DNA from 2 places in the Gemmiger sp. genome. Region 2 is predicted to be linked to the other one. Evidence: a T-box and tRNA genes for the amino acid it is inferred to sense, from the RefSeq annotation. Region 2 holds a T-box; the other holds one or more tRNA genes.
The links. The T-box of region 2 lies ahead of tyrS (tyrosine--tRNA ligase). A T-box ahead of a tRNA ligase gene usually reads a tRNA of that ligase, here a tRNA-Tyr.
Positions count from the first base shown of each region.

Region 1: it has a tRNA-Tyr gene. The T-box ahead of tyrS (tyrosine--tRNA ligase) is inferred to sense a tRNA for this amino acid. The anticodon was not compared.

Region 1 is NZ_DBMDDV010000017.1:148-8,265, reverse strand. It holds gene ACZO0A_RS07520 (excinuclease ABC subunit UvrA) at 1-1,332, shown strand, start outside; gene ACZO0A_RS07515 (DeoR/GlpR family DNA-binding transcription regulator) at 1,543-2,298, shown strand; gene pfkB (1-phosphofructokinase) at 2,295-3,203, shown strand; gene ACZO0A_RS07505 (PTS fructose transporter subunit IIABC) at 3,359-5,284, shown strand; gene ACZO0A_RS07500 (6-phosphofructokinase) at 5,450-6,526, opposite strand; tRNA gene ACZO0A_RS07495 (tRNA-Tyr) at 6,739-6,823, shown strand; gene ACZO0A_RS07490 (ParM/StbA family protein) at 7,172-8,101, shown strand.
Region 2 is NZ_DBMDDV010000003.1:47,485-55,602, reverse strand. It holds gene dxs (1-deoxy-D-xylulose-5-phosphate synthase) at 1-281, shown strand, start outside; gene ACZO0A_RS02230 (TlyA family RNA methyltransferase) at 278-1,099, shown strand; gene ACZO0A_RS02225 (NAD(+)/NADH kinase) at 1,118-1,963, shown strand; gene ACZO0A_RS02220 (arginine repressor) at 1,960-2,430, shown strand; gene recN (DNA repair protein RecN) at 2,460-4,127, shown strand; T-box leader at 4,234-4,486, shown strand; gene tyrS (tyrosine--tRNA ligase) at 4,550-5,770, shown strand; gene ACZO0A_RS02205 (hypothetical protein) at 5,907-6,437, shown strand; gene ACZO0A_RS02200 (M20/M25/M40 family metallo-hydrolase) at 6,556-7,992, opposite strand; gene ACZO0A_RS02195 (hypothetical protein) at 8,014-8,118, opposite strand, start outside.

The sequences.
Region 1 (8,118 bases), on a different contig from region 2:
CAGCTGGCCCGCGCCGTTCGCAACCGCACCACCGGCGTGCTGTACGTGCTGGATGAGCCATCCATCGGGCTGCACCCCTCGAACATCGTCGGCCTGAACGGCGTCATGCACGACCTGATTGCCGACGGCAACTCGGTCGTCCTTGTCGACCACGACACCCAGGTGTTGGCAGAATCGGACTACATCATCGAGATGGGCCCCGAGGCCGGTGCAGGCGGCGGGCGTATCATTGCCCAGGGCACCGTGCCCGAGCTGACTGCCAACGCCGCGTCACAGATCGGGCCGTTTTTGGGCGGGCAAGGGAGCGTGACGCCCCAAAACCGCCCCGCCGAGGAACTGTTTGCCGAGGGGCGCATCCACCTTTCCACCGGCACCATCCACACGGTCAAGCCGCTGGAAGTAGATATCCCGAAAGGCCGCCTGACCGTCGTGACCGGCGTGTCCGGGTCGGGCAAGACAACGTTGATTTTGGAAAGCCTTGTCCCGGCGCTGGCGGCCAAAACCAGCGGCGCGGCCCTGCCTGCCCACGTCAAAGATGTGCAGGCCGTGGGTATCGGGCAGGTAAAGCTCATTGATGCAACGCCTATCGGCATCAACGTCCGCTCCACCGTGGCGACCTACGCCAATGTCCACGACGAGCTGCGCAAGGTCTTTGCCCGCACGCCGGACGCCAAGCGGCTGGGGTACAAGGCGGGCGATTTCTCCTACAACACGGGCAAACTGCGCTGCCCGGTCTGCGACGGCACAGGCACCATCAGCCTGGACGTGCAGTTTTTGCCCGACGTGGAGATCCCCTGCACGGCCTGCCGCGGCTCTCGCTATGCGCCGGAGGCCGACGCCGTCTACCACGAGAATAAGCATGGCGGGGCCTACACACTGCCCGAGCTGATGGATATGGACATCAACACGGCGCTGACGGCTTGCACAGACTTAAAATTGGTGACACAGCGTTTAAAAGTGCTGCAAGACTTGGGCCTTGGCTACCTGACCCTGGGCGAGGAAACGCCGAGCCTTTCCGGCGGCGAGGCCCAGCGGCTGAAATTGGCCAGCGAGATGGGCAAGGCCCAGGGCGACACGGTGTTCGTCTTTGACGAGCCGACCATCGGCCTGCACCCGCTGGACGTGCGCACCCTGCTGGGGGTGTTCCGCACGCTGATCGAGAACGGCGCGACGGTCATTGTCATTGAGCACGACCTGGATGTCATCCGCAGCGCAGATTATATCATTGATATGGGCCCCGGCGGCGGGGAAGAGGGCGGCTGCATCGTGGCGGCCGGGACGCCTGCGGAGATTAAAGCGATCCCCGAGAGCAGGACGGGGAAGTTTATTTGACATACAACTTAAAAAGGCTTCTCCCTTGGGGGAAGCCTTTTTTATTTTGTACATCCTGCACAAAATTATCACGTGATTTTTGGCGATTGAAAATGACTGAAAATGATTGATTTTGACGGGGAATCTGCTATAATACAGATACAGCCAGTCATAAAACATCATAAATCACCAAAAACAGTCAAACAATGACCGGGAAAGGAGCAACACCCCATGTTAGCCGAAGAACGCTTTGCCTTGATTTTAAACCTGCTGGCGGAGAAACGCACCGCCACCGTGCAGGAGCTTTGCGAGGCGCTGAACGCCAGCGAGTCCACGATCCGCCGAGATTTGACCGAACTTGACCGGCAGGGCCGCTTGAACAAGGTCCACGGCGGCGCAACACTGCCGGACGGCCAATTCCTGGCTGACGAGCCGACGATGGCCGCAAAGGAAACGCTGGCTGTCGGCCAAAAGCGCAGCATCGCTCAGGCGGCAGCCGACCTTGTCCGCGCCGGGGATTTCGTCTACATCGACGCAGGCTCCACCACGCTGGCTATGGTCCGTGCCCTCAGCGGCCCCGCGCTGGATGCCCACTACGTCACCAACGGCATCGCCCACGCGCGGCTGCTGGCGCAAAAAAGCTGCAACGTCTGCGTGCCCGGCGGTCTGCTGCGCCCCAAGACCGAGGCCATCATCGGCGCGGCGGCACTGACGAGTTTACAGCAGTTCAACTTCACGAAGGCCTTTCTGGGGGCCAACGGCGTGGCGCTGGGCGCAGGCTTCACGACCCCTGACCCCGAGGAGGCTGCCGTCAAGGCCATGGCCTCCCGCCGTGCGCGGGAAACCTGGTTCCTCGTGGATGACTCCAAGTTCGGGCGGGTCTACCCGGCGGTCATCAGCGAACTTTACGGCGGCGCGATTCTGACGAACCGCTGCCCCGAACCGAAATACAAGCAGCTGACACTGGTAAAGGAGACGGAACTATGATCTATACAGTGACCTTCAATCCGGCCATCGATTACGTGGTGCGGCTGGACCGTGAGTTGGCCGTCGGCGACGTGAACCGCGCCAAAGGCGAAGACTGCGTGCTGGGCGGCAAGGGCATCAACGTGTCCGGTGTGCTGGCGCAGCTGGGGTGCGAGAGCGTGGTCCTCGGCTTTGTGGCAGGGGAGACCGGTGCGTGGCTGGAGCGCGGCCTGGTCGCCCAGGGGCTGAAAACCGACTTCGTCCATCTCGACCACGGCATGACCCGCATCAACGTCAAGATCAAGGCCGGGCAGGAGACCGAGCTGAACGGCGCAGGCCCCGACATCCCTGAAAGCGCCATGCAGGCGTTGGAAGAAAAGCTCGATCGCCTGCAAAAGGGCGATATCCTGATTCTGGCGGGCAGCATCCCGGCCAGCCTGGCGCAGACGACCTATGAGCGCATCCTGGCCCGGCTGGAAGGCCGCGACATCCGTGCCGTCGTGGACGCCACCCGCGATTTGCTGGTGAATGTGCTGCGGTATAAGCCGTTCCTCATCAAGCCGAACAACCACGAACTGAGCGAGATCGCCGGCGTCAAACTGACGAACGATAACGAGATCGTCACCGCCGCCAGGATGATGCAGGCGAAGGGGGCGCGCAACGTGCTGGTCAGCATGGCGGGCGACGGTGCGCTGTTGCTGGACGAGCAGGGCGGTGTACACCGCATCGGCTGCCCGAAGGGCAAGGTCGTCAACAGCGTCGGTGCGGGGGACAGCATGGTGGCCGGTTTTGTGGCCGGTTATCAGCAGAGCGGCGGTGACTACGCCGCAGCCCTCAAGCTCGGCACCGCCTGCGGCAGTGCCACCGCGTTCAGCCTGGGACTGGCGACAAAAGCGGATATTGATAAGCTGCTCAAGACGATGTGAGTAGACCGTGACTTGCAGGGGCCGATGCAAGTATCCGCTCCTGCAAAGACGTGCGGCCCGCAACTTAGCCATAAATGCGCATTTCCCATAAAGCCGAGGGCCGGGTATGCCCGGCCCCTACACCTCAATAGAAACAAACGAAGGAGACAAATCGTATGCGTATCACGGAACTGTTCACTGCGCAGTCCATCGCGCTGGATGTTGCGGCACCCGACCAGGCCGCTATCCTTGACAAGCTCGTGGAGCTGCAGGCCACCCACGGCAACATCACCGACAAGGACGCCTACAAAAAGGCCCTCTACGCCCGCGAAGCCGAAGCCTCCACCTATGTGGACAACGGCATCACGGTCCCGCACGCCCGCACGGCCTGCGTGACTCGCCCCAGTCTGGCCGCCCTGCGTTTGAGCGCACCGGTGCAGTACAACCCTGACGACGACGGCAAGACCGACCTGCTGTTTGCCATTGCCGCGCCGGAAAACGGCAGCCTGCACATTGATATGCTGGCCCGCATGATGCAGATGCTGATGAACGACGACTTTGTCGAAAAGCTCCGTGCCGCCAAGACGCCCGCTGAATTTTTGGACGCCATCGACGCGCAGGAGGATGCCCAGTTCGGCGAGGAAAGCTTTACCCAGCAGGAAATCCCCCAGAGCGGCTACCGCGTGCTGGCCGTCACAGCCTGCCCCAACGGCATTGCCCACACCTACATGGCCGCCGAGGCCCTGACCAAGATGGGGGACAAGCTGGGTCTGCCCACGAAAGTTGAAACGAACGGATCCGACGGCGCGAAAAACGTGCTGACGCCCGAGGAAATCGCCGCCTGCGACGGTATCATCATTGCGGCGGACAAGAATGTCGAGACGGCCCGCTTTGACGGCAAGCCGGTCATTTTTGCCCGCGTGGATGACGGCATCCACAAACCGGAGGAGCTTATCAAGAAAATTGCTCACGGCGAAGCGCCCATCTACCGCGCCGAGGCCGGGGCCAAGGCCCAGCAGAGCGCAGGCGGTGCGAGCGACAGCCTTGGTCACAGCCTGTACAAGCATCTGATGAACGGTGTATCGCATATGCTGCCCTTCGTTGTGGGCGGCGGCATCATGATCGCGCTGGCATTTTTGCTGGACGATTACACCATTGACCCTTCCAACTTTGGCATGAACACGCCGGTGGCGGCCTTCTTCAAGACCGTGGGCAACGCGGCGTTCGGCTATATGCTGCCGATTCTGGCAGGTTTTATCGCCATGTCCATTGCGGACCGCCCGGGCCTGGCCGTCGGCTTTGCGGGCGGCGTGCTGGCCATGAACGGCACGAACTTTGCGGGCCTTGCCAGCGGTGACACCACCGGAATTTCCGGCGGTTTTCTGGCGGCGCTGCTGGCCGGTTTCGCCGCGGGCTACATTGTGCAGTTCCTCAAGAAAATCACCGAGAAGCTGCCTGTCAGCCTGAACGGCATCCGCCCGATGCTGATTTACCCCTTGGGCGGTATCCTCGTCACTGGTTTGGTCATGTGCGGCATCAACCCGGTCATGGGCATCATCAACACGGCCATGACCGACTGGCTGAACGCCATGGGCGACACGTCCAAGGTGATGCTGGGCGCAATCGTCGCGGGTATGATGAGCATTGACATGGGCGGCCCTTTCAACAAGGCGGCTTATGTGTTTGGCACGGCAGCGCTGGCTGCCGGCAACTACGAGGTCATGGCGGCTGTTATGGTCGGCGGCATGGTCCCGCCCATCGCCATCGCGCTGTCCACCACCTTCTGCCCCAAAAAGTGGAGCCCCGACGAGCGCCGCAACGGCATTGTCAACTATGTCATGGGTCTCTGCTTTGTCTCCGAGGGAGCGATCCCCTATGCGGCAGCAGACCCGCTGCGTGTGCTGCCCAGCTGCATCATCGGCTCGGCGCTGGCCGGTTCGCTCTCGATGGTGTTCGGCTGCGCCCTGCGCGCACCCCACGGCGGTATCTTCGTGTTCCCGGTCGTGGATCATGCCCTGCTCTACGTCGTCGCCCTGGCCGTCGGTTCGGCGGTGGGCGCGCTGATTTTGAGCCTGCTGAAGAAAGAGTACGTGGAAGAATAAGCACAGAAACCATGCAAGGCCGCCCCGGCAAAGGGGCGGCCTTTTGGCGTGCCGTAGGGGAGGAGACGGCGTTCCCGACGACCCGGCAACGCCGCAGACGTAAAAATCCCCGCTCCCTGTGCCGCGGGCGGCAGAGGAGCGGGGATTGGATATTTTGCGGAAAAATCAGCCCAGGCTGATGCCCATAGCGCGGGCAACGTTCAGCATATCGCAGTCGCCGGGCACGCCGCGGGTCTTACCGGCAATGTCGGCCAGCGGGTTGGCGGTGACGTGGCGGTTGACCATGGCGACGGTCACGCCGTAGTGCTCGTCCGCCACCAGCCCGGCCGCGTAGGAGCCAAACTGGGTCGCCAGCACGCGGTCGTAGGCGCTGGGGCTGCCGCCGCGCTGCATGTGGCCGGGTACGCAGATGCGGGTCTCGGCACCGGTCAGCTCCTCCACCTGCTTTGCAATGCGGGCGGTGGCGGTGGTGTAACCGGCCTCGGCACGCTTGGCGGTCCACTCCTTGCGCTTCATCTTGGCCTCTTCCACCGAGAACGCACCCTCGGCCACGGCCAAAATCGAAAAGTTCTTGCCCGCCTTGGCACGGTTTTCGACTGCGGCGGCGACCTTCTTGATATCGTAGGGCAGCTCGGGCAGCAGGATGATATCCGCGCCGCCCGCAATGCCGGCGTAGAGCGTCAGCCAGCCGGCCTTGTTGCCCATGATCTCAATGCACATCACGCGGCTGTGGCTGCCCGCCGTGGTGTGGATGCGGTCGATGACCTCGGTGGCAATGTCCACGGCAGTGTGGAAGCCGAAGGTGACGTCGGTGCCGTAGATGTCGTTGTCGATGGTCTTAGGCAGGCCGATGATGTTCAGCCCTTCCTGGCTGAGCAGGTTCGCGGTCTTGTGGGTGCCGTTGCCGCCTAGGCAGAGCAGGCAGTCCAGCTTGGCGGCGCGGTAGTTTTTCTTCATCGCGGCGACCTTGTCCACCTTGTCGTCTTCGACCACGCGCATCTTTTTAAAGGGGGTGCGCTTGGTGCCCAGGATGGTGCCGCCCACGGTCAGGATGCCGGAGAACTCGTCGGGGGACATCTCACGGTAGTTGCCGTTGATCAGGCCGTCGTAGCCGTTCATGATGCCGACGATCTCGACTTTGTCGCCCATGCGGTGATAAAGGGCCTTTGCCACACCGCGCAGGGTGGCGTTCAGGCCGGGGCAGTCGCCGCCGGAAGTAAGGATACCAACACGAATCGCCATAGTAAAACCTCCCAATGCTGTATTTATACTATATTATAAATGTACGCTAACCCAAACCGGATGTCAAGAAAAGTTTTTACACGATGCTGCGACGGAAACAAACTTTTTTGAAAAAATCGCAAAAAAATTTAAAAAAGGGCTTGCAATTTAGAATCTGCTTTGCTATAATAACATACGTCGCCGGGAGACACGGCAGACACAAAACCAAATATGGGAGCTTTCCCGAGTGGCCAATGGGGACAGACTGTAAATCTGCTGCTTAATGCTTCGGTGGTTCGAATCCACCAGCTCCCACCATAAGACTGTGATAAAAAAGATGTCACAGTCTTTTTTCTTTGTTGTAGCGTCGAAAATCGGCGATTTCGCCAACCAATTTTTGAACACGGTTTTACAGTGTTGTCCAACCATTTTTGGGCGGTTTGCCCACCCTGAAGCCCACTTTTTCTGCCGTTTTTTGGAATTTGGCAGGGGAGGGGGCAATTTTTTTGAGAAAAAACAGAATAAATCCTGCTGTTTTCAGAATGTTTTCAATTTCCCCGCAGCCAATTTCCTGTTGGTTGCGGGGATTTTTCGTTTTTTCCGGCAGTTTTCATTTTGTTTTCAAGTTTTCCATTTTATACCCATTTAAGAAAGCGAGGAATTCTCATGAGCATCATTATCGGTATCGACCACGGCTACTACGCCATCAAGACAGCACACTGCTCGTTCCCGGCAGGGCTTACAAGCTACGGAGAACATGAACCCTACACCCGCCAAGGACTCTTAGAGTTTGGAGGGTGCTTTTTTGTTTGCGGCACCGGGCGGCAGCCTATCCAGCGGGATAAAACCGTGAACGACAACTATTACCTGCTGACGCTGGCTGCCATCGCCAAAGAAATCCAGCAGCGTGGTTTGCCGCCCGAATGTTCTGTGCGCATTGCGGCGGGTCTGCCGCTGACGAGTTTCGGACGCGACAAACCCAAGTTCAGAGATTATCTGCTGCGGAGCAACCAGCCTGTGAACTACAAGTTCGAGGGCGTGGCGTACAGCATTACGATTGAGGAAGTTGCTGTCTTCCCACAAGGCTACGCCGCCCTTATGACCGAAGTGGGGCTTTTGCAGGATGAACCCTCTATGCTCCTCATGGATCTCGGCGGGTGGACGGTGGACCTCATGCGCATCGACAACGCCATCCCTGCGGCTGACACTGCGCACAGCTTGGAACTCGGCATGATTCGCTGCGTGGATGACATCCGTGAGCAGGTGCGCCGCGAAACCGGGCTGTCGCTGACGGATGCCCAAATCGAAAATATGCTGGTAGGTCAGCCCTGCACGGTCAGCGATACGGTGCGCGACATTGTAAACAAACAAGGTCGCAAGTACACAGAGCATCTGCTGTCCGCCACGATGGAAGCCGGCTTCGACCTGCACGCCATCCCCGCCGTGCTATTAGGCGGCGGCGCATCGGTGGTGAGCCGCCACCTCAGCCCCAAAGACGGGCTTTGTAAGACAATCTTTCTGCTGGACGACAAGGTGAACGCAGTAGGGTTCGAACGCGCGTTGACCGCCGTGTCGCGCCGTAAAAGCGAGGCATGAAACGACCGCAGTATGTT
Region 2 (8,118 bases):
AGCTGACGCAGATTTTCCCGCTGCCTGACGGCCTGTGCGACACGCTGCGCAGCTATGATACGATTTTGTTTGCCGAGGATTCCGTCCGCACCGGCAGCATCGGCGAACAGCTGGGCTTTGCCATGCAGCAATGCGGCTGGCAAGGGAAATACCTGCTGCACGCCGTAGACAATACCCACCTGCTGCACGCCAACGTGCCCGAACTGCGCAAGGATCAGCAGCTGGACGCGGCGGCCCTGTGCAAGGATATTTTGGACTATTTAAAGGAGAAACAGGCATGAGCAAAATTCGCCTGGATCAATACCTGTGCCAGAATGGTCTGGTGCAGAGCCGGGAGCGCGCCAAGGCGCTCATCATGTCCGGCATTGTCTTTGTCAACGAGCAGAAAGTCGACAAAGCCGGGGAAATGATTGCGCCCGACGCCAAAGTCGAAGTGCGCGGACACGACATCGGCTATGTCAGCCGCGGAGGCCTTAAGCTGGAAAAGGCTATGCAGGTCTTTCCGATGCGCCCGGACGGCAAAGTCTGCATGGATATCGGTGCCTCTACCGGCGGTTTTACCGACTGCATGCTGCAAAACGGCGCGGTCAAGGTCTATGCCGTGGACGTTGGCTACGGCCAGCTGGCGTGGAGCCTACGCACAGACGAGCGCGTTATCAATATGGAGAGAACGAACATCCGCAGCGTGAAGCCGGAGGATTTATCCGAGCCGGTAGCGTTTTTCAGCGTCGATGTTTCGTTTATCTCCCTCAAGCATATTTTCCCGGTTGCGGATGCAATCTGCACGCCGGATGCTGTTGGCGTATGCCTTGTCAAGCCGCAGTTTGAGGCAGGCCGCGAGAAGGTCGGCAAAAAGGGTGTCGTGCGTGACCCCGCCACCCATCGCGAGGTCTTGCAGATGGCCGAGGGCTACGCCATGGCAAACCATTTCACCCCTGCGGGCCTGGATTTTTCGCCCATCAAGGGGCCCGAGGGCAACATTGAATATTTGATGTACGTCCAGCACTGCGACACGCCGTTGCCGCTGCCGGAGGGCCTGATTGAAAAGGTCGTGGCAGCCTCCCATGAGACGCTGGACAAGGCCCCCAATCTGCACTGAGAAAGGAATCTGACGCCTATGTCAGTTTTGCTGATTCCGAACCCCACCAAGGACGCAGGGCTTGCCGTTACGCGGCAGGCTGCTGCTGTGCTGGCCGGGTTGGGCGTACAGGTGTTGATGCCGCAGACCTTCGCGGGTGAGGGCAGGCTTGCCGGGGTACAGTTTTTGCCGGAGGCTGACGCCTATCGCGCGGCGGACCAGGTCGTGACCATCGGCGGCGACGGAACGTTGCTGCGGGCCGGACTCTCCTGTATGCGGCACGGCAAGCCGGTTCTGGGTGTGAACCTGGGCCGCATGGGCTTTCTGGCCACCTGCGAGGTCGCCGAACTGCCCACAAAATTGCAGCGCTTGGCAGCGGAGGAGTTCACCCTCGTGAATCGCGGGCTGCTCCACGCCGAGGTCCCCGCCCACGGCTGGCGGGCCGATGCCATCAATGATATCGTTCTGTTCGGCCAGACGCGGCTGCACCCGATGGATTATAAAGTGTACTGCGACGGCGCGTTTGTGGGCAGCTACCGCAGCGACGGCATGATACTGGCAACGCCAACCGGCTCCACCGCGTATTCGTTTTCCGCAGGCGGGCCGATCTTGGATGTTTCCGCAGATGTGATGGTCTTAACACCGGTCTGCGCCCACAATGTTTACGTGGCACCGCTTGTTTTTGCCGCCAGCCGTCGGCTTGAAATCATTGCCGACGCCGAGAACCGCGACGGCAGCTTTGCCTGCGCGGACAGCAGCGACCAATGTGACCTGCTCCCCGGTGAGCGCCTGTGCATAACGGGCGGCGGGCAGGGCTTACAGCTGATTGCCTTTGACGACGCGGAGCAGTTCCACGCCATAGAGAACAAATTGATGAGGAGATGATCCCTGTGAAAAGTGCACGCCACCAGGCGATTTTGGATTTGATCGAGCAGCACCCCATTGACCGGCAGGAGGATCTGCTGGCCCATCTGCGGGAGGAGGGCTTCGACGTGACCCAGGCCACCGTGTCCCGCGATATCCGCGAGCTGCAGCTGGTCAAGACGGCCACTGCTGACGGCCGCTACCGTTATGTTCCGGCGTCGGCCTCCGGCAAGGTGACGCATTCGCCCAGCCGGTTTGAGATGCTGTTCCGTGAGTCAGTGCTCAAAGTCGATTACGCCGGGAACACCGTGCTGGTCAAGTGCTTTTCCGGTATGGCCAACGCCGCGTGCGAGGTGTTTGACGCCAAGCAGTGGGACAATGTCGTTGGTACGCTTTCTGGCGATGACACATTTTTTATTTTGATGCGCACCCCTGAGGCCGCCGCTGAGATCTGTAAGCAGCTGCAGCAGTACACCCGCCGCGGGTAATCAACAAAACGACAGGGAGGATCTATCCCATGCTGGCAAACCTGAAAATCGAAAATGTTGCCGTTATCGAAAAAGCCGAGGTGAACTTCACCCCCGGCTTTAACGTGCTGACAGGTGAGACCGGCGCCGGCAAGTCCATCCTGATCGATTCCATCAATGCCATTCTGGGCAACCGTACATCGCGTGAGCTGGTGCGCAGCGGCGCGCAGAAGGCCTGCATCTGGGCGACCTTTGAGCGTATCCCTGATTCGGTCAAGAAGCAACTGGAAAAGTGCGGCTATGAAGCCAACGACGACCTGCTTTTGTACCGCGAAATCAACGCCGAGGGCAAGGGCAGCTGCCGCGTGAACGGTATGCCCGCCACCGCCGCCGTCGTGCGGGATATCTCGGCGGGGCTGCTCTCCATCCACGGCCAGCATGACAGCCAGAGTTTGACGAACCCGGCGCTGCATTTGGGGCTGCTGGATCAGTACGCCCAGAACCGTGCGCTGTTTGCCGAGTATTACCGCCGCTACCGCGAACTGGTCACGGTCAAGCGTCAGCTGGACGCGCTGAACGCCAGTGAGTCCGACAAACAGCGCCGCATCGAGGCGCTGACTGCGGAAATTGACACCATTGACGCTGCCGCTTTGCAGCCCGGCGAGGAAAAGACCTTGCAGGAGCGCAAGAATGTCATCACCCACGCCCAGAGCATTTTGGAAGGCATCACCGCCGCACATCTGGCGCTGGCGGGCGACGAGGACGGCGAGCAATCCGGCGCGGCGGACCTGTTGGGCGGCGCGGTGGACGGCTTACAGAACAGCGCCCGGCTGGATGAGACGCTGGCCCCGATGAGTGAGCGGCTGAACGATTTGTATTACAGCGCCCGCGAACTAGCGACCGATCTGGCCGACCGGCTGGATGCCTACGGTTTTGACACCGGGGAGTTGGATCAAATCGAATCGCGGTTGGATACAATTTACCGTATCAAGCAGAAGTTCGGCATGGAGGTCGACGAACTGCTGGCCCGGCGCGAAGCCGCCGCCGCAGAGTTGGAGACCTTCCAGTCCTCAGGCCAGAAAATTGCCGAACTGAAAGCCCAGATGCAGACGCTGTACGCCGCTGCGAAGGAGGCCGCCGAAAAACTGACCCAGAGCCGCCTAAAGGGCTTTGCCGCCATGAACAAGGAAATGAAAGCGGCGCTGGAATTTCTGAATATGCCGGGCATCCGTTTTGCCCTCAAGCACGCGCGGGGGCCGCTGTCCTCCCATGGGCAGGACACGGTGGAATTTTTGATTTCCACCAACCCCGGCGAGGAACCCAAGCCGTTGGCGAAAATTGCCTCCGGCGGCGAGCTTTCCCGCATTATGCTGGCCTTCAAGAGCGCTTTGGCCGACCGTGATGCCCTGCCTACCGTTATTTACGATGAGATCGACACAGGCGTATCGGGTCTGGCGGCGGGGCGTATCGGGCAGCTTTTGCACCAGACAGCCAAAGGGCATCAGGTGCTGTGCATCACCCACACGCCGCAGGTGGCTGCGTTTGCGGACAACCAGCTGCTCATCCAGAAAAACGTCCGCAACGACCGCACGTTTACGGAAATTCATACTCTCGATATGGATGGTCGCGTGGAAGTGCTGGCGCGGATGATTTCCGGCGACAAGGTCAGCGAATTGAGCCTTGCCAGTGCGCGGGAGCTTATCGAAAAGTCGAAATGACGGCGGCGGGCTTGACGTGGGCATCAGCCCCTACAATGCGTAGAGGCACATTCCATATGTGCCCGCCTCTTGACAATCCATTTAGAATATGATACAGTAAACCATGTTAAATGCAGTGATGGGAACCAGTACCCATCTGCCACGCTTCAGAGAAGCCCCGGTCGGTGCAAGGGGTCAGCAGGTGCAGATGGCGAATACAGCCCGGAGCAGCAGGCTGAACGCTTAGGCTAGTAGGCTGTGCCGTGTGCGCACGTTACAGCGTTTGGGTGTACGCAGTCCTTTGTCTGCCGCACCCGCGAAGGCCCGCCGCCGTGAGGGGTGGGCAAACAGAGGTGGTACCGCGAAATTTCGCCCTCTGCCAAATTCACATTTGGCAGGGGCTTTTATTTTTGCCCTTGCCGCAACAAACGGAGGTAAAACCCATGACGATTTACGACGAACTGAAAGCCCGCGGCCTGATTGCACAGGTCACGGACGAGGATGAGATCAAGGAGCTGATCAACAACGGCAAGGCGACCTTCTACATCGGCTTTGACTGCACGGCCGACAGCCTGACCGCCGGTCATTTTATGGCCCTGACCCTTATGAAGCGCTTGCAGCAGGCCGGCAACCGCCCGATTGCCCTGATCGGCGGCGGCACAACGATGATTGGCGATCCCTCCGGCCGCACCGACATGCGCAAGATGCTGACCAAGGAGGACATCGACCACAACGCCGAGTGCTTCAAGCGTCAGATGGAAAAATTCATTGAGTTCGGCGACGGCAAGGCTATGATGCTGAACAACGCCGACTGGCTACTGAACCTCAATTACATCGAGCTGCTGCGCGAGGTCGGTCCCTGCTTCAGCGTGAATAACATGCTGCGCGCCGAGTGCTACAAGCAGCGCATGGAGAAGGGTCTGTCCTTCCTCGAGTTCAACTACATGATCATGCAGAGCTACGACTTCTACCATCTGTTCCAGAATTACGGCTGCAACATGGAGTTTGGCGGCGATGACCAGTGGAGCAACATGCTGGGCGGCACCGAGCTGATCCGCCGCAAGCTGGGCAAGGATGCCTACGCCATGACCATCACGCTGCTGACCGACTCTCAGGGCAAGAAGATGGGCAAAACTGCGGGCAACGCCGTCTGGCTTGACCCCAACAAGACGAGCCCGTTCGAGTTCTACCAGTACTGGCGCAACGTCGGCGACGCGGACGTTCTCAAGTGCATCCGTATGCTGACCTTCCTGCCGCTGGAGCAGATCGACGAGATGGACCACTGGGAGGGCGAGCAGCTGAACAAGGCCAAGGAGATTCTGGCCTACGAGCTGACGAAGATGGTCCACGGCGAGGAAGAGGCCGAGAAAGCCCAGGCCACCGCCCGCGGCCTCTTCAGCGGTGCCGCCGATCATGAGCATATGCCCAGCACGGCGCTGGATGCAGCGCTTGTCAAGGACGGCGCTGTCGGCCTGCTGGCTGCCATGGTAGCTGCCGGTCTGTGCGGCTCCAACCGCGAGGCCCGCCAGCTGGTTCAGCAGGGCGGCGTCCTCGTCGACGGCGAGAAAGTCACCGACCCGAAGGCTGTTCTGACCGTTGACGCGCTGAATAAGGGCGTTGTCATCAAGAAAGGCAAGAAGGTTTACCACAAGGTCACGCTGTAAAGCAAAGTTGCTTCACAGTCAATTTCATCACACACTATAAGCAAACAAGCCCCCTGTCCGCACGGCAAATGTTGTTGGACAGGGGGCTTTTGGTGTAGTATAATGGAACAAATCGGAATTTTGGGAGGAATAAAATTTGAAAGTAAAGAATAAGAAACGATTGATAATATTTTCAACTTTGTATATAGTTGGCTATTTATATTTTTGTATATTTGGTGGAATCAATTATGGAATGAAAATTTCAGATAATCCAGCTCTAGACATCATGATCAGATCTTCCGGCTTTCCTGTTGGTGTACGTAATTTGTCGCTTGTGATATTTATATGGATTATACTCTCTTTTTTTCTGGTGCTTTCTATTTTATGGCAAACAGATTTAGCTGGGCAAAAGTTAAACAGAACAGCTTTGATTTGCTTGGGAATCAACCTACTGTTCACTTGTTTATCGAGAGGTATTGTAGAGAGTATTGTCAGTGGTGTTGCTGAGGGACTTTTTACAATGCTGATAATTGTTGCTGTTCTCTTTGCTATCGTTGGTGTCGCTATAGGAATCACTTATTTCGTACAAAAAAAGAACGGAGTATTGAATTCATATGAGGCATTTTCTGATATTATGACTGAAGATGAGTTTGAACGATGGCAAAAAAGAAAGAATAAAATAAAATAACCAACTTCCAGTTTGTATGATTGGGCATCGAGAATGCCGCCCTCTATACATTTCGGGATATAAACAGTAAAAGGTGCAGCACTTCAAACGGGCTGCACCTCTTTGTATGCTTATTTTCTCAGCACTGCCGCATCAAACGGACGTAAAACTCCACGGCACGACCGACGGTCTCGACGCGGATACGCTCGTTGTTGCCATGCAGGGTACCGCGCTCCTCGGCGGTCAGATCCATGGCGGAGAAGCGGTACACATGGTCACTGATGCGGCCATAGTGACGGCTGTCCGAGCATTGCACCATCAGATACGGTGCTACCAGACAGCCCTTCCAGGTGCCTGCCACAGCGCTGGCGACCTTGTCCCAGGCAGGGCAGTTCGTCTCGCTGATGCGGCTCGGGTTCATGCCCTCCAGCTTTGTGATCTCAACGGCAGGGTCATTGATGGTTTCTTTTAAGTAGGCAAGGGCACTGTCCATCGTGTCCTCAGGGTTCAGGCGCAGGTTGCTGATGAGCGTTGCCTCGGGCGGGATGACGTTGCGGCCCGCACTGCCCTTGGCCTGGGTAAAGGCCACCGTCGTGCGCATCAGGGCGTTCAGCTCGCCGCCGCTCTTACGGCAGATGGAATCCAGCACGCCGCCGAACAGCCAGAGGTTGGCAAAGATCATGCGATAGGGAACGTTGGAGTAACGGCCCAGCGTATCGAACATTTCGGCCACTGGCTTTGTGACGTGCGCCTTGAAGGGGTGGCTCTCGATCTTGGTGCAAGCTTCGCTCAGGGCCACAAGCGGGCTGTGGGGCTTGGGCGCGCTGGCGTGGCCGCCGCCGGACTTGACCTTGTACTCCACGTTCAGCATACCTTTTTCCGCAATGCCGATCAGTCCGCAGGGCTGCTTGACGCCGGGGAACACATCCTCGACGACCGCGCCGCCCTCATCCACAACAAGCGCGGGGGTGATGTGGTTTGCCTCAAACCAATCAACGATATGCACCGCGCCGAGGCCGTTGACTTCCTCGCCGCCGCTGAATGCAAAGTAGATATCCTGCGCGGGGGTGTAGCCCTCGCCAATCAGTTTGTCAGCAGCGGTCAACACGCCGTTAAAAGTAACTTTCGTGTCCAGCGCACCGCGGCCCCAGAGCACGCCATCTTCCAGCACGCCCTCAAACGGCGGCTTCTTCCAGCCTGCCTCGTCAACGTCGACGACGTCATAGTGAGCCATCAATACGGTCGGCTCGGTGTGCTCCTTGCCGGACCAGGTGAACAGCAGGCCACGGTCCGCAAGGCGCTCAACCTTGCAGGTCTTGAAAACGTTGGGGTAGAGCGTCGGCAGGGTATTGATGAGCTTTTCAAACTCGGCATCGTCTTCCAGCGCGTGGTTCGTGTTGGAGACGGTACGGCAGCGGATGAGGGTGCGCAGATTTTCCACGGCCTTGTCACGGTCGATGGTTTCCTCGCCCTCGGGCACAGCGGGGGCAGTGCCCGGCGTAAAGCGGGCCGTGCGCACCAGCACCACGGCGGCCAGCACGACGACAGCCGCCAGAATTAACCATAAAACGATCATTTTGTATTCCTCCTTATGGGCTTAGACCAGGCCCTTTTTGTACAGGATACGCGCCACTACCAGGCTGAAAATGACACCGACCGGCACCATGATACCTACCGTGGACGCATTGAGCGCGGGTACAAA